2 regions of the Virgibacillus sp. FSP13 genome follow, and region 2 is predicted to be linked to the other one. Evidence: a T-box and tRNA genes for the amino acid it is inferred to sense, from the RefSeq annotation. Region 2 holds a T-box; the other holds one or more tRNA genes.
What was found. The T-box of region 2 lies ahead of serS (serine--tRNA ligase). A T-box ahead of a tRNA ligase gene usually reads a tRNA of that ligase, here a tRNA-Ser.

Region 1 (9,108 bases), on a different contig from region 2:
TTGATAAAATTATTGGTTTAGATCGTCTGAAGGTTATACATGTGAATGATAGTAAAAATGAAATTGGAGCACATAAGGACCGTCATGAAAACATAGGATTTGGCCATATTGGATTTGAGGCACTTCGCTATGTGATTCATCATCCACAGTTAACGGATCTACCGAAAATATTGGAGACGCCATACGTTGGGGAAGATAAGAAAAATAAAAAACCGCCATATAAATTTGAAATTGAGATGATAAAAGCGGAAAAATTTGATGAAAATCTAAAAGAAAAAATTAGAAATCAATAAAAGTGCGTGTTCAAAAAGGAGGATGAAAAGGACCGAGAAGTTCGAGGCGGTGTAGTTTTGAGTACCGGAACGGAAAAACAAGCCAACGAAGAAATTCGATGTGTCATTTTCACCGGACTTTTTGAACATCCTCTATAATATGAAAGGAATAGTGCTGGTAAACGCTATTCCTTTTGGCATTAATAAAATAATGACTCCAAACCATGCGACTTGATTATTTCATTAAATAATTTCTGAGCTTTCTTGGCAGTCTTTAGATCGGTTATACGTGCTAATTCTTGAAGCATTTTGGCTCTCCCGTCAGCATGAAACGGGTCAATGGTGTGCGTTTTTAGATATGTTGTAATTGCTTTAGCTTGTGTATTGGTAATTGAAAAACCATATTGTTGACTATAATGCAATAATTCTTCTGGGGATAATTGAGTTATTTTATTGGCTATCAGATCTTTGATAAATCTGGACATGATCATGCCTCCTTAAAATTTATTGCTTATTTATGATATGAACCAGCTCAGAAAAAGTGACTTGCTTTTCCATAAAGTAACACCATTAGATTTAGGCAGAATCCATAAACTATAGATGCACCTCAATACAAGAAAGAGAGGTATTGTTTATGGATGACTTTGAGCGTTACTCGAATAAATCTTCAGAAGACCTTGGAGAACGACAAGATGATAATGATTTGGTGGGTACAAATTTAACGGGTCAAGATCCATCGTCATTTAACCCTACAAGAAAAAACGATGAGGAAACAGCAGCTGAAATGACAGCAGATGATCTTGATACACCATCAAGAATAGAAGACGATGATGATACCAATGTAAACAGTATGTATGGCTGGATCGCGTTGGCATTATCGGTTGTATCCTTCTTTTGGCTACCAATAATTCTTGGTGGAGCAGGGATCATTGTCGGCTTTATCGCAAGAAGTCGCGGTGCAAATACGTTAGGAAATACAGCTATAATCGCTGGTGCTGTTTCGATTATCATTTCACTGTTTATATTACCATTTGTATAACAAAAAGAGGCTGGCAATGAGTTGTCAGTCTCTTTTTTATGGATATATAGGGAAATAGTAATAACCTCCAATAATCAGTTTATGTGGGTCTGTATGATTAATTAATTGGAAATCTTCAAAGATCTGGTTAATATCAAACGCCGGAAGTGAATCGTTAATTTCTTCGACAATCGATAGTACGGTATCACCTGCCCGCACTTTTACCTTCATGATCTCAAATTTCCTAGTGTTAGTTGATTCTGTTTGTTTTTCTGGTATGGTATTGTTGTTTGACGGTAGTAGTGAACCATTAGTCAAATCAGTATAAATACTCACTATTATTAATATAATGAATAAATAAATTCCGCTTTTTTTAAAAAAGTTCATATTCATTTCTCCTTTTGTGAAACAAACAGCGAGCATAAAACGTATATAAAAGTAATAGGGAGGAGGGGGATTTATGGATATTTTTTCTTCCGATTGGATTGGATTTGTTATAACTGGACTAGGAACTTTATTTTTGATTGGTGAAATTTTGGTTAACATGCGTGGTTTCTTTGGGATACTTGGAATTGGATTTATCGTTGTTTATTTTTCGGCCTATTTGGACACAAGCTTGTTTATTATTATGCTTATTATTTATTTTATCGGATTATTACTTATCATCATTGATGGGAAGTTATTAAATGATGGTACACTTGCTACGTTAGGACTTGCGAGCATGTTAACATCTGTCGCGTTGGCGGCACCAAGTTTATCTGTCGGTTTGTATGCTGTAATCGGTGTTCTTGTGGGTGGGTTTTCTTCTCTGCTATTTCTAAAGGTGTTTAAACATCGTGACATGTGGACAAAAATCACATTGAGGGACCGGTTAACAAAGGAAGCTGGCTATAACACGATGAATGAGGAATATGAAAATTTACTAAACCAACAAGGGATAACGTTAAACGATTTGCGCCCAGTTGGGACGGTACGGATTAACAACAAGAACTATAGTGCAATATCTAATGGACAATGGATTCCTAGAGGCAGTACCGTGCGTGTTGTAGAAGTAGATGGCACACGAATACTAGTCGAAATAATAACGAACTAAATGATAATTCTCTTTGAATCATCAAGATTCAAGAGAATTATTTTTTTTACGCTCTCTTGGGAAGTGCCATTGTAGAAAATAGAATGTAAATTTATTGTTAAGAATGTAGAATAAGTATTTACAAAACGTGAGGGCGTGGCTAATAATGAAAAAGGTATGACATAATTCAACAATGTGAAGGGGCGGTAAAACCATTGGGTATCGATTTACAAACACTTCTTTTTGAGTTTTTTGGCGGTTTGGGTATTTTCCTGCTCGGAATAAAATTTATGGGAGAAGGATTACAAAAAACTGCGGGTGAACGGTTGCGAGATATTCTTGATAAAACGACAAGTAATCCTTTTCTAGGTGTACTTGCGGGTATGATTGTAACGATACTTATTCAAAGTAGTTCAGGCACAACCGTACTAACCGTTGGGCTTGTAAATGCAGGTTTTATGACACTGAGACAAGCTATCGGTGTCATTATGGGTGCAAATATTGGAACAACTGTTACAGCATTTATTATCGGTATTGATTTAGGTGAATATGCATTACCAATTATTGCAGTTGGATGTTTCCTCTTATTCTTCTTCAAAAATCAGAAAGTTAATTCGATCGGACAAACTATCTTTGGCTTTGGCGCTTTATTTTTTGGACTCGAATTGATGAGCAGTGGTATGTCACCATTGAGAGGACTGGAGTCATTTCATGAACTGACGGTAGAAATGAGTTCAAATCCAGTACTTGGCGTCATTATTGGAACATTGTTTACGGTTATCGTTCAGAGTTCGAGTGCGACGATTGGAATTTTGCAGGGATTGTTTTCAGAAGGAGCAATCGATTTACAAGCAGCAATACCTGTCCTTTTTGGTGACAATATTGGAACAACAATTACAGCGATATTAGCATCGATTGGTGCAAGTGTCGCGGCTAAACGTGCAGCTTTTACACACGTGATTTTTAATTTAGTAGGTGCAGCAATATTTATTGTTGGATTGGATTTATTTACTCACTTTGTTTATTATTTACAAGGACAGTTTCATTTGAATCCGGAAATGACATTAGCTTTCGCACATGGTAGTTTTAACATTGCCAATACGGTACTTCAATTTCCATTTATTGCTGGATTAGCGTGGATTGTGACGAAAATAATTCCTGGTGAGGACGTTACAATTGAATATAAACCAAAGCACTTAGATCCTATATTTATTCAGCAATCATCTGCACTCGCGCTTGAACAGGCAAAGGCAGAGGTTATTCGCATGGGAGAGTATGCTTGTATCGGGTTAGAAGAAACGAATCAGTACTTGTTTACACAACAGCAAAAACATTCGGAAATGGCGATGCAAGTGGAAGGTGCATTGAATAATTTGGATCGCAAAATTACCGATTATCTTGTGGAAGTATCATCTGGTTCGTTATCAGAACTAGAAAGTGCCAAGCATACTGCATTAATGGATTCAGTACGTGATATTGAACGGATTGGCGATCATTTCGAGAATATTATAGAATTAATTGATTATAAGATTTCAAATAAAGTCGAGTTAACGGATCAAGCCAAAGAAGATCTGAACAATATGTTTGATTTAACGATTTTAACGGTTAAGCAAGCTGTTAAAGCACTTGATCAAATGGATCGGCAAGAAGCGTTAGCTGTTGCGCAAAAAGAAGATCAAATCGATAAAATGGAACGAAAGTATCGCAAAAAGCACATTATTCGCATGAATGAAGGTTTGTGTAATGGATCGGCAGGTATTGTGTTTGTTGATATTATTAGTAATTTAGAACGAATCGGCGATCATGCTGTGAATATTGCGGAAGAGGTTCTTGGTGAATCGTAGCGAAGTTTGGCAGGGAATATCCCTGCCAAATAAAAATTTTTAAGATTTGTATTGAAAACTATAAATGAAAATGCTATAGTATTTATTGTTGTTTCCGTTAAAAGTAACAACGAGTTACATAAGATATTTTGAAAAAAGTTTTGATCGAATGATTGACAGATTCTGTCGGATATGGTAAATTATTATTCGTCGCTGATAAAAAACGACAGGGATTTGTTAGATAATTCCACAGTAGCTTGACCGTAACATCCTTGAATTACTTCAAAGTAGGTCATGCGAGGGAGTGTTTACCTCCTGATGAAACTTGCAACATGACGAACACATCCTTGTTGGATTGTTCTACAATGAAATACTATATTAGATAATTCCACAGTAGCTCAGTGGTAGAGCTATCGGCTGTTAACCGATCGGTCGTAGGTTCGAATCCTACCTGTGGAGCCATATGGCGGTGTAGCTCAGCTGGCGAGAGCGTACGGTTCATACCCGTGAGGTCGGGGGTTCGATCCCCTCCGCCGCTACTATAGTTATAAAACAAAAAGCCTAAATGGCGGTCGTGGCGAAGTGGTTAACGCACCGGATTGTGGCTCCGGCATCCGTGGGTTCGATCCCCACCGGTCGCCCCATAAATTTTAGGACCCTTAGCTCAGTTGGTTAGAGCTATCGGCTCATAACCGATCGGTCGCAGGTTCGAATCCTGCAGGGTCCACCATAAAAAGCTTACGGAGGTATACCCAAGTCTGGCTGAAGGGATCGGTCTTGAAAACCGACAGGCGGGTCAAACCGCGCGGGGGTTCGAATCCCTCTACCTCCTCCATACATATTTTAATGCCAGAGATGAAATACGAGGATAATATAATATTTAAAAAATCATATGGCTTTGTAGCTCAGTCGGTAGAGCAACGGACTGAAAATCCGTGTGTCGGCGGTTCGATTCCGTCCGGAGCCACCATTTTATAATTAATAATATTACTAACAAGCTACTTGATGCTTGTTTTTTTATTTATAAATTTTAGCAAATAGTTATATTCTCTGCTTAAAATACAACAACTTAACACTCAAATGTTATGATTATTCATCCGAAATTCTAGGTGTGGTTTTTTACTCTGTTTATACGCATTTATGAAATTTTGGTATGAAGTGACACCAAGTTTTTTTGTATTACCATCAAAAAAACGGTCAAAGATAATTTTCTTAGCTTGGTCAGCATTACAATGTTGAGAATTCATCGTTAATTGAAAGTAGGATTGGAAATATTTCTGGCTGAGCGTACCAGCATTTTTTATTAACACGGTAAAAACTCCTCTTTATATATTTATAGGGAAAAAGTTGGTCTAAGGCTTTTTCCTATTCAATTTCCATGCTATAGTAGACCATCTTAGCAGGTTTTTGTTTTGCATTCATTATCATTCCATTATAGGATAAACTGGTTAAAAGAACCAATAATCGCTTTTATTAGTTAAAACTCAACTTTTGCAGCTTCAAATGGACAAATAGGCCTTGATAAAATGAGGAAGGATGAAGATTCACTGCTTAAGTTGACTTTGGATCAATCGCATTTAAACAAACTGCGACTGCTGGGCTCTTTTTCTATAAGTACGCGCATTTCCTGCCGTCCGGGATCGTTCCGGGTGGATGCTTTCCGCGGGCACGGCCTCAGCCTTCGACGCACAGGACGTGCTAGTGCAGGTGTTGCGACAGGACGTCGCGTATTTAACCTGCCTCGAGAAAACCACTCCGGGGTCTTCGGACACGTGCTGTTCCCGCAGGACAAGGAAGGCTTCGTCAGCGATACATCGCACGAAGAAAAAGTGCTTTTCTTTTTCGAGGAGTCACCACCCTCCACTCACCCGGACTAGTGAAGCGATAGAATGTGGCTTGGTAGGACACGTACTACTACAGTCAATGGTAGTAAATGCAATACCAGTGTATTTCCGGAACGGCGAGGGAGCAATTTCTTAGTTACCTCGCATTTTTTATATAAAACAACAAATGCTTTCAAAGGGGCGAATAATCGCAGTCCCAATCTTTTAGAAAACAGTCTTTATGTTTACCAAGGTTATCAAGGCAATTATTAGAAACGTTCCAAGTTTGCCCCAGCTAACTGTTTGATATTATTTTATTGGTGCGAAAGTTGAGTTAAAATATACATAGGTTTTCCAATGATCGAAGCAACAAGGAGATCAAAGTTTTTCATTCGGATGTTTTATTTTTTTTCAATCGGGTATTATTTAATATGTGATCAAGTTGATTATCACGATTGTATTGTAAAAATATGCATATAATTTGCATGTACGATAAAGCTTTGATAATCTTGCATTAAAAGGGTGAATATTCTATCCTTTTTTAACATAATTATGAAGGAGGACGTTTAGTAATGGCTAAATTTGAATTACCAGAATTACCTTATGCATACGATGCTTTAGAACCAACAATTGATAAGGAAACAATGAACATCCATCATACGAAGCATCATAATACTTATGTTACAAAACTTAATGGTGCACTTGAAGGACAAGCTGATCTTCAAGATAAATCACTAGAAGATCTTGTAAGCAACCTAGATGCTGTACCTGAAAATATTCGCACTGCTGTACGTAATAATGGTGGTGGCCATGCGAACCATAGCTTATTCTGGAAAGTATTATCACCAAATGGTGGTGGCGAACCATCAGGTGAATTAGCTGACAAAATAAATGGTACATTTGGTAGCCTTGATAAGTTTAAGGAAGAATTTGAAACAGCTGCAAAAGGTCGTTTCGGATCTGGATGGGCATGGTTAGTTGTTAATAATGGTGCACTTGAAGTTACAAGCACGCCTAACCAAGATTCACCTTTAATGGAAGGTAAAACACCTATTCTAGGCCTTGATGTTTGGGAGCATGCTTATTATCTTAAATATCAAAACAAACGTCCTGAATATGTTTCAGCATTCTGGAACGTTGTTAACTGGGATGAAGTAGCAAAAAATTATAATGAAGCTAAATAAATAAACATAAAAAACGCGGGATCAATGTTTCCCGCGTTTTTTTATGTTTTCATTGGTAATCCTTTTGCATATCTGATGATGATTTGCTCAAACTATTAGATATACAAAAGGAGCTTAAAATCATGCTAAAAAGTCTAGAAAACATAACAGGAAAAGTAGATATAAATCGGGATTTAATCTTTTTATTGGTGATTGGAGGACTCTATTCTTTAGGGATTTTTCTTTCCAACACTTTTGTCAACATTTACCTTTGGAAACAATCCGGGGATTATATCACAATCGCCATGTATAACTTGGGTATTTATTTGTTCCAACCAGTCATGTTTATCCTTGCTGGGCGAATAGCGAAAAAGATTGATCGTGTTATCGTTTTACGTTTGGGGGTAATTTTTTTATCTCTATTTTTTTTGAGTGTTTTAATCATTGCTGAAAAAGCCTCCACTTACAACTTTTTGTTAGGAAGCGTACTTGGTATTGGTTATGGGTTTTACTGGCTTGCCTATAATGTATTAACCTTTGAGATCACTGAACCGGAAACACGGGATTTCTTTAATGGATTTCTAGGGGTTTTGCAATCGTTTGGTGGAATGGTCGGTCCTGTATTAGCTGGTTTTATTATTGCGAAAATGACCGCCAATGTTGGATATACGACTATATTCACGATTTCGTTTATATTATTTATTTGTGCAGTTGCTTGCAGTTTCGCATTAAAACGCCGACAAGCAGAAGGAGATTTTCATTTTAAAAGGATTTTTATTGAACGTCATCACAATAAAAATTGGCGAAAAATTTTACATGCTCATGTATTCCAAGGTTTACGTGAAGGGATATTTTTGTTCGTTATTTCCATTTGGGTGTTCCTCGTTACCAAAAGTGAATTTTCTTTAGGTATGTTTAATTTGTGTCTATCTGGGTTGTCTTTTGTATTTTATTTTATCGCCACAAAATACATTAAACCTTCATTGCGAAAGAAGGCAATCTTGCTTGGAGGGGTAATTCTTTACTTTTCGATATACATTATTCTGTTCAAGATCAGTTATGTGAACCTGATCATCTATGCCGTTGTAATCGGTATTGCTTATCCAATAATCAATGTCCCATATGCTTCGTTAACATATGATGTGATTGGCAAGGCATGGAAGGCAAAGGACTTACGGGTAGAATATATTGTTGTTCGTGAACTCTTTGTCAATATTGGTCGAGTTGCATCAATTTCGATCTTTCTTATCACCGTTTCGCTGTTTCCGGCAGAAAAAATTATACCGATACTTTTGGTCGTATTAGGCACGGGACATTTGTTTATTTATTTTTTCGTTAAGGATATTTACTTAGGTAGTTCCCGTAAAAAAGAAGTTCCGATAAAAGAGCAGCTGACAGATGAAAAAAATCGTTAAAACATGTTAGATTCTGCTTCAAAAGATGATATAATAAGAGGAAATGTTTACAGAAAAATGGGGGAGGAAAATGGTAAAGAAAAAAAAGAAAAAACGACAGCTTCCCTTTCGTTTGAATATATTATTTTTTGTTGTATTTTTAATGTTTTCTGTCCTGATTCTTCAATTGGGTGTGGTTCAAATTTTAAACGGGGAAAGCTTCCAAGAAGAAATTGATCGGACAATTAAGGATACCACAAAAATACCAGTACCTCGTGGGAAAATCTATGACCGTTACCATAATGTAATTGTGGACAATAAACCATTGTATTCCATCACCTATACACCGCCAAAAGGAGTACAAGCAAAAGACCGGTTAGATGTAGCAGAAAAGCTGTCAACGTATATTTCTATGTATAACGAAAAGAATAAAGAAGAAAAATTAGATACTATAACATTACGGGATAAGAAGGAATACTGGTATTTAAACCATGAAGAAGAAGCGAAAAAGCGATTAAGTAAACAAGAAGCTGAAGACATGGA
Region 2 (9,108 bases):
TCACCTTTTAAAGCAATTGAACAGTTGCAAAATGATCAGTTCTCTCAACTTGACCATCAAGTGGTTCAGGCATTTATTAAAAATCTTACTAATTTCTCGACTGGCACTAAAGTTAGGCTTTCTAATCATCATATTGGCGAAATTGTTTTCATTGAAGAGAAAGATCCAACAAGGCCAATAGTGCGGCTGGATGAAACGAATGAAATTATTACATTAAAAAGCGAACCTTCTTTGTATATTGATGAAATTCTTTAAGTGAACGTTATTCATCAGCATCTAACTGTCCGAAAACATGGCGTAGAAAAAGTCGGTGTGAAAGCCGATTTCTTCTACTCATGTGCCAATGCTACTAACTCATTCCCAAGTAACATCGGCATTTTCCAAGCAGTGATAGCTAGAAACTGCTTGATAAATGGATAATCTCGTTCCGCCTTAAGTGCTAACAACTCTCCCCACCATTCTGTTTCATAGCGACTCACCATACTTAAATTGTATAGTAGTAAATAATGGACTAGGACTTCTGGTATCGCCAAAAAGTGTTCTCTATTCTTTGGAAAGTAGACCTTCCCATGCCTCAGTTCTACAAAAAATGGGCCTGTTGTCTGTTCGATTGGTTTTGTGAGTTGTAATTGAATCGTTGATGATCCGACTTTTGTAGTTATTATTGATGGTAGATGGTTGGAAATACGCTTCACAAATGCCTTTTCTGTTAAATGAAAGGTATCTAATAAGGATAGGGGGAAATGAAGTATAGTAGAGTCTATATTACCAATCGCTACTAACTTTTCTTCACCCGACAACAAAAATAAATCATTCATTTCTGGAATTAACGAGAATAAATCCTCCATGTTAATCTTTTCAAATGGAAAATTCCTTATGTTGTATACATGTTGAGCAGCATAAGAAAACAATCCATTGTGCTGAATTTTCACCTCATCGCGGATAAAGGTGTATTGCTTCTTTTTTCGCTTTCTTGTGGAAACTCCGTGTGCCAGGATAGAGGTTGATTCAGGGTAGTTGGGCCGTTTTGTTAATATACATGCTTTCAATAAGTGGGTTGCGCCGTAAAAAAGCAAAATTGGCTGCATTAATTCAGGTGATTTTACACCAGCGGATAAGAACTGTCTTCCATGGTCAAGGTAATACATAAACGCATTACAGTTCTCATAACTTTTTGCCTCTGCATCGACACCGTTTAGTTTTTTATAGCATTGTTGCAAATACTGTCGCGCAGTCTCCTGTGATTGTAAATGAGTGTAGAATAATGTTGTATCATAATTCAGCATAATATACCCCAACTATTAAAAGATTTTGAATCCATTTTCTTTTTTTACAAACTTAATCTTTTGTTGAAAAAGTGTTTTGGATATCGTATTGTAAATAACAATAATAGTTTATCCAGTTGATTAAAAATTTACACTGATATATCCATTAAAGGAGGATGACCATGCGAGAAGATAAATTTTCTAAGGAAGGGTTAACGTTTGATGATGTGTTATTGGTCCCGGCCAAGTCGGAAGTGTTACCTAGAGATGTCAAATTGGAAACCGAGCTGTCACCTAACCTAAAGCTTAAAGCACCAATTATTAGTGCTGGCATGGATACAGTTACAGAGTCTACAATGGCGATCGCAATGGCACGTCAAGGTGGATTAGGAGTTATTCATAAAAATATGTCGATTGAAGCCCAAGCTGAGCAGGTTGATCGCGTCAAACGTTCGGAAAGTGGCGTTATTACAGATCCATTCTTTTTAACCCCAGAACATCAAGTTTATGATGCAGAACATCTGATGGGAAAATTCCGCATTTCTGGTGTACCAGTCGTCAATAATGAAAATGACCGGAAATTAATTGGTATTTTGACGAATCGTGACTTACGCTTTATTCAGGATTATTCAACATTGATCAATGATGTGATGACAAGTGAAAATCTGATAACAGCACCTGTTGGCACAACACTTGAAGAGGCAGAAAAATTGCTGCAAAGCCATAAAATAGAAAAACTACCTTTAATTAATGAAAATGGTGTTTTAAAAGGCCTGATCACAATTAAAGATATTGAAAAAGTAATCGAATTCCCAAACGCTGCAAAAGACAAGCAAGGGAGGTTACTGGTTGGCGCAGCTGTCGGGGTGACAGCAGATGGAATGAAGCGAATTGAAAAACTTGTTGAAGCTGGCGTTGATGTGATTGTTATTGATACGGCACACGGTCATTCAAAAGGGGTATTGGATCAAGTTCGTGCAGTTAGACAAGCTTATCCTGACTTAGATATTATTGCTGGAAATGTGGCTACACCTGAAGCAACAAAGGAATTAATTGAAGCAGGTGCAACAATCGTTAAAGTTGGGATTGGTCCAGGATCAATTTGTACAACAAGGGTCGTTGCTGGTGTCGGTGTACCACAAATCACTGCAGTTAATGATTGTGCGACTGCAGCACAAGATTATGGTGTAGCAGTTATTGCGGATGGTGGTATTAAGTATTCTGGTGATATCGTCAAAGCACTTGCTGCAGGCGCACATGCTGTCATGCTTGGTAGTATGTTTGCTGGTGTTTCTGAAAGCCCAGGAGAAACGGAAATCTTCCAAGGTAGACGTTATAAAGTTTATCGTGGTATGGGTTCTGTCGGTGCGATGAAGGCAGGGTCAAAAGATCGCTATTTTCAGGAATCTGAGGAAACGAAAAAGCTTGTCCCAGAGGGTATCGAAGGTCGGGTAGCATATAAAGGACCACTTGCAGATACCTTCCACCAATTATTAGGTGGATTACGTGCAGGTATGGGATATTGTGGTACCCCAACCATTAACGCTTTGCGAGAAGAAGCACGCTTTATTCGGATCACCAATGCAGGCTTACGCGAAAGCCATCCACACGACGTTCAAATTACGAAAGAAGCACCTAATTATTCAGTATAACTTTAAAAGTAAGTGGGATTGTTAGGTATCTTATACGGACATCTTTTTTAAGGCCCTTTTCGTAAATTTAGTTGCTTTTTAGAAACGCGACACAGTGGAAATTCTCTTTCGTTATGTTTTCTCTGGCTCTAATGATGATAGAGTGCTTGGATTCCGCTCCAGCAGAATACTTCGCTTTCCGCGGGCACGGCTTCAGCCTCCTCGCGGAAAAACCGCCGCTGCGGGGTCTTCAGACACGTGCTGTTCCCGCAGGAGTCTACGTATTCTGCCTACGCTGGTAGTAGTGTTCTAATTATTGAAAGGGGAAAACCATGGAATCTATGTTACACGGATTTTTACTCCCTTGAACAGAAAGCTATTCTAAGCTGCGGGAAAATGCGAGACTCCAATGGGAAAAGGAACAGTCTGAAGACCCCGCAGGAAGTGGTTTTCTTCCGAGGAGGCTGAAGCGTTCCCCATGGAAAGCGAGTATTTTTCCGCAGCGCTGGATTAGCACTCATCTTATATAGGGATGAGAGGAAGTCACACTAAAGTTATGTCGCAGTTTACATCCTTTGTGTCAAAAAACACAATCTATTAGAAAACAGCCTTGATGAAAGTTATCATATATATAATGTAGTAGTGTTTTCCTATATAAGTTTTAAATAGATAGGGACTATTCCCTGTCTATTTTTTTGTCGATTCTTGTGGTAAAATAACAAAGATGCATACTATTTATCGGTGGAGGTAGAGAAAGTTGAAACACAAATTAAAAAGAAAAATGTCACTATTACTGGTCATGCTTGTAGTAATGGCATCGTTAAGTTTACAACCGTTTTCAGTAAATGCTGCAGAAACAGTAGATATTGAAGCTGAATCAACCATTTTAGTTGATGCAGACACAGGTAAAGTTTTATATGAAAAAAATGCAGACTTTGCACTCCCTCCAGCTAGTATGACCAAAATGATGACCGAATACCTAGTATGGGAAGCTATCGAAAAAGGTCAAGTCAGCTGGGACACAACAACACAGATTAGTGACTATCCATACAGTATATCAGCAGACTCTACATTTTCAGGTGTAGGATTAACGCAGGATCAAGATTATACTGTACGTCAGCTTTATGAAGCAATGGCAATTAACTCTGACAATGGTACGACAATCGCTCTTGCGGAACTAGTTGCAGGTTCTGAAGGTGAATTTGTTAAGTTAATGAATAAAAAGGCGGAGGAAATGGGACTTCCTGATTATAAGTTTGTTAATGCAACTGGATTATCAAATTCGGACCTTGGCGAAAATTATCCAGAAGGAACAGAAGCTGATGCTAACAATTTATTATCAGCCAGATCAGCAGCATTACTTGCATATAACCTAATTAAGGATTATCCGGAAGCATTAGAGATTTCCAGTATCCCTGAGGCAAAATTTGAAGATCAAACTATTCGTAATTGGAACTGGATGCTGCCACATGATAAAAAAGCTGCTAGTTCTTTAACACAATTTTATTATGAAGGTGTAGATGGTTTAAAAACCGGATATACCGATGCTGCTGGATATTGTTTTACAGGTACGGCAGAACGTGATGGACAGCGCTTGATTTCTGTTGTTATGAAGACAAAAAGTGATGAAGCTCGTTTTAAAGAGACAGCAAAATTACTTGATTATGGTTTCTCCAATTTCCAAACAAAAGAATTGTTTGCTAAAGGATACCAATTAAAAGACAAAGAGACACTTCCAGTAGCAAAAGGTAAAGAAGATAAGGTAGAGATTGCAACAAATAAGGCAATCAAAGCACCTGTGAAAAAAGGACAGGAAAAGAAATATAACATTACGTATAAAATTGATAAAGATAAATTGAATAAAGATGGTGAACTAAAGGCACCAATTAAAAAAGGCGAGAAAATAGGTACGGCTGAAGTTACATTTGGCGGGGAAAATGATTATGGTTATATTGATGGTGCAAAGTCCAATGATACCGTTGATATTGTAACAACAGAGGATGTTGAAAAAGATAACTGGTTTATGCTTTTGCTAGGAGCAATCGGTAGCTTTTTCAGTAATTTATTCTCAACGATTGTTGATACTGTAAAAGGTTGGTTTTAAGTAGTAAAATGAAATAGTTAGAAAAGTTTTATTACAGGGGGAAACAACATGGGAAATACTGGTACAGATCGAGTGAAACGTGGAATGGCAGAAATGCAAAAAGGCGGCGTTATCATGGATGTTGTTAACGCTGAACAGGCAAAAATTGCAGAACAAGCAGGGGCCGTTGCTGTAATGGCATTAGAACGTGTTCCATCCGACATTCGTGCTGCAGGTGGTGTAGCTCGAATGGCAGACCCGACCATTACGGAAGAAGTATTAAATGCAGTATCCATTCCAGTTATGGCAAAAGCACGTATTGGTCATATTGTTGAAGCACGCGTTTTAGAAGCAATGGGCGTTGATTATATTGATGAGAGTGAAGTTCTAACGCCGGCAGATGAAGTTTTCCATCTGAGAAAGTCAGATTATACGGTGCCATTTGTTTGCGGTTGTCGTAATTTAGGTGAAGCTGCACGTCGTATCGGTGAAGGTGCATCTATGCTTCGGACAAAGGGAGAACCTGGTACAGGAAACATTGTCGAAGCAGTACGTCATATGCGTCAGGTACAATCGGAAATCCGCAAGCTTTCAGCAATGTCTGCAGATGAAGTGATGACATTTGCAAAAGAAATTGGTGCGCCATATGAGCTTTTATTGCAAATTCGTGAAGAAGGCCGTTTGCCAGTTGTGAACTTTGCAGCAGGTGGAATTGCAACACCAAGTGATGCTGCGTTAATGATGGAATTAGGTGCAGATGGTGTGTTTGTAGGTTCTGGTATTTTTAAATCAGACAACCCTGAGAAATTTGCGAAGGCAATTGTTGAAGCAACAACACATTATACAGATTATCAATTAATCGGTGAACTTTCAAAAGGCTTGGGTACTGCCATGAAAGGGATTGAAATGAGTACACTCACAGCTGCAGATCGTATGCAGGATCGCAGCGAGTAGAAAGAGGGAATTGCTATGACCACAATTGGTGTACTTGCATTACAAGGTGCAGTTCGTGAACATATTCGTTCCATAGAGGCGTCTGGGGCAAAAGCAGTTGAAATAAAGCGTAGAGAACAACTAGAGGAAATTGATGGTCTGATTCTTCCCGGTGGAGAAAGCACAACAATGCGCCGATTGATGGATAGCTATGATTTTTTTACTGCTATACAGGAGTTTGGCAGCAGAAAACCGATATTCGGTACATGTGCTGGCATGATTTTAATGGCAAGTGTGATTGATGGACAGGATCAGGCACATCTTGGCTTAATTGGCATGAAGGTTGCCCGAAATGCATTTGGCCGTCAGGTTGCAAGTTTTGAAGCGGAACTTTCGATTGCACATGTTGCTGATGATTTTAATGCTGTGTTTATTCGCGCTCCATATGTACTAGAAGTTGGCCCTGATGTTGAGGTTCTTGCAAGCTATGGAGAAAAAATTGTAGCAGTAAAACAGGGGCATCATGTATGTACTGCCTTTCACCCTGAATTGACCGATGACAATCGATTTATGGAATATTTTGTTGAGATGGTGGAACAATCTAAGAAAAAGCTTGCATCCTAATTGGAAATTAGCTATGATGTTAATTAAATGAACACCCTAAAAAGTATAGATAGGAATTAGTAATAGTAGCTCTTTCTTTAGAGAGTCGATGGTTGGTGTGAATCGATGAAAGAGTACTGTGAATCCACCCTTGAACTGGTTTATTGAAATTAATAGTAGGTAAACCCGGTTAAGTGCCGTTATCACTGTGAGCCGGAAGATGTATGCTTCAATAAGGGTGGCAACGCGGGAATAAACTCTCGTCCCTAGTTATAGGGATGGGAGTTTTTTGTATGTACTGATAAATAGGAGGAAAACAATTATGCTTGATATGAAGTATTTACGTAATAATTTTCAAGAAGTAAAAGAAAAGCTAAATCATCGCGGTGAAGATTTATCAGAACTAGAAAAGTTTGAGGACCTTGATGCAAGACGCCGTAAGTTGATTTCTGAAACAGAACAGTTAAAAGCAAAGCGAAATGAAGTATCTCAGCAGATTTCTGTATTAAAAAAAGAGAAAAAAGATGCTGACTCCGTTATTAAAGAAATGCGTGAGGTTGGCGAACAAATTAAAGCATATGATACAGAACTAAAGGAAATTGAGGAAAAATTAGACTATATTATGCTTTCTATCCCGAATATTCCGCATGAAAGTGTGCCAGTAGGTGAAGATGAAGATGATAATGTGGAGGCGCGCAAATGGGGAGAGCTTCCTGAATTTCGCTTTGAAACAAAACCGCATTGGGATATTGCGACAGATTTAAATATCCTAGATTTTGAGGCAGCTGCAAAAGTTACGGGTAGCCGGTTTGTCTTTTATAAAGGGTTGGGTGCTCGTCTGGAGCGTGCACTTATGAATTTCATGATGGATCTACACGCTGATGAACATGGCTATGAAGAAATGTTACCACCGTATATTGTTAACCGAACAAGCATGACTGGGACAGGACAATTGCCGAAGTTTGAAGAAGATGCCTTTAAACTTGAAGATTGGGATTACTTCTTAGTCCCAACTGCTGAGGTTCCTGTAACCAATTATCACCGTGACGATATTTTAAAAGGCGATGACTTGCCAAGAAAATATGTCGCATTTAGTGCAAGCTTCCGTTCAGAGGCAGGATCTGCAGGAAGAGATACAAGAGGACTAATCAGACAGCATCAATTTAATAAAGTGGAGCTTGTTCATTTTGTGAAACCTGAGGACTCGTATGAAACATTAGAAACGTTAACAGGTCACGCGGAAAAAGTATTGCAATTACTAAATTTGCCATACCGTGTCATGAGCATGTGTACAGGTGATCTAGGATTCACTGCGGCGAAAAAGTATGATATTGAAGTATGGATTCCAAGCCAGGATACGTACCGTGAAATATCTTCTTGTTCAAACTTTGAAGATTTCCAAGCGAGACGTGCAGGAATTCGCTTCCGCCGTGAGGAAAAGGGTAAACCGGAATTCGTTCATACACTAAATGGATCTGGTTTAGCACTTGGTCGAACGGTTGCAGCTATTTTAGAAAATTATCAGCAAGAGGATGGCTCTGTTGTTGTGCCAGAAGTATTACGACCTTATATGGGTGGAAAAGACGTTATTAGCTAACCCAAATAAAAATCCCAGGCTTACTAATAGCCTGGGATTTAACATTAAAACCCACGTGAGCTTAATCCCTTTCGCATGACGCCACTGCGTGCAAACATCATTAGTGTAATCGCCACTATTCCTTCCGCTACTGGTAATGCAAGCCAAACCCCAGTAGTTCCGAACCAAAGTGGTAGAATTAATAGCATTCCTATTAACAGAATAAATCCACGGAAGACGGTAATACCGACAGAAGGACGGACATAACCGATTGATTGATAATAGGTCATGTAGATGAAATTTGTCCCCATGAATAGATAACCAAGGAAAAACAATTTGATTCCTTTGGCGGCAAGTTCAGCAATTTCTGGGGATGCAACACCAAAAATCGACACAAGGAAGTCAGCTCCAAAATAACCAATGCCTAAAAATAATATACCAAGCGAAAGTCCTGATATTTCGGCAGTTTTCACGGTTTCTTTAATGGAATTAAATTGTTTGGCACCATAATAGAAGCTAATCATTGGTTGAATGGATTGACCAATGCCGATAAATGCTAAAAACATAAATGTATGCAAATAATTAATAACGGAAAAGGCAGCAAGTCCAGTTGTACCGGCATAATAGGCTATTGCAATATTGTATCCCATTACAAAAATACCTGTCCCTGCTTCAGACAAAAAACTAGGGAGACCAATCGAGCAAATTCGCTTTACATCTTTTACTTTCCATTTTGCTTTAACAAATACCAAACCGGAATCTTTTTTAAAGAAATGAAACAAATAAATGATAAGACCTGCAAAAGTTGCAATCACCGTTGCCAACGCTGCGCCCGTTACCTCCAAATTAAGGATAAAGATCATCCAATAATCTAGCAAAATATTGAGTAGTGCAGAAACAACTAAACCAATCATGGCCAGTTGTGGGTCACCGTCATTTCGTACAAAAATACTGAAAAAATTTTCCCAGGCTAGAATTAATGAAAAAATCAACAATATTCTCATGTAATCAACCGTA

Region 1: it encodes a tRNA-Ser, which carries the amino acid that the T-box ahead of serS (serine--tRNA ligase) is inferred to sense. The anticodon was not compared.

Annotation. Positions count from the first base shown of each region.
Region 1 covers NZ_JBSVKG010000008.1:38,673-47,780, forward strand. The annotation lists gene ACW2QC_RS08930 (deoxyribonuclease IV) at 1-293, shown strand, start outside; gene ACW2QC_RS08935 (DUF2624 family protein) at 473-757, opposite strand; gene ACW2QC_RS08940 (hypothetical protein) at 907-1,311, shown strand; gene ACW2QC_RS08945 (hypothetical protein) at 1,348-1,677, opposite strand; gene ACW2QC_RS08950 (NfeD family protein) at 1,751-2,383, shown strand; gene ACW2QC_RS08955 (Na/Pi cotransporter family protein) at 2,578-4,206, shown strand; tRNA gene ACW2QC_RS08960 (tRNA-Asn) at 4,573-4,647, shown strand; tRNA gene ACW2QC_RS08965 (tRNA-Met) at 4,651-4,724, shown strand; tRNA gene ACW2QC_RS08970 (tRNA-His) at 4,754-4,829, shown strand; tRNA gene ACW2QC_RS08975 (tRNA-Ile) at 4,839-4,915, shown strand; tRNA gene ACW2QC_RS08980 (tRNA-Ser) at 4,928-5,020, shown strand; tRNA gene ACW2QC_RS08985 (tRNA-Phe) at 5,080-5,155, shown strand; gene ACW2QC_RS08990 (hypothetical protein) at 5,262-5,495, opposite strand; gene sodA (superoxide dismutase SodA) at 6,581-7,192, shown strand; gene ACW2QC_RS09000 (MFS transporter) at 7,315-8,586, shown strand; gene ACW2QC_RS09005 (peptidoglycan D,D-transpeptidase FtsI family protein) at 8,657-9,108, shown strand, end outside.
Region 2 covers NZ_JBSVKG010000021.1:40,361-49,468, forward strand. The annotation lists gene ACW2QC_RS15535 (HD-GYP domain-containing protein) at 1-255, shown strand, start outside; gene ACW2QC_RS15540 (YaaC family protein) at 330-1,286, opposite strand; gene guaB (IMP dehydrogenase) at 1,448-2,917, shown strand; gene ACW2QC_RS15550 (serine hydrolase) at 3,654-5,000, shown strand; gene pdxS (pyridoxal 5'-phosphate synthase lyase subunit PdxS) at 5,049-5,933, shown strand; gene pdxT (pyridoxal 5'-phosphate synthase glutaminase subunit PdxT) at 5,949-6,536, shown strand; T-box leader at 6,574-6,786, shown strand; gene serS (serine--tRNA ligase) at 6,838-8,112, shown strand; gene ACW2QC_RS15570 (MATE family efflux transporter) at 8,157-9,108, opposite strand, start outside.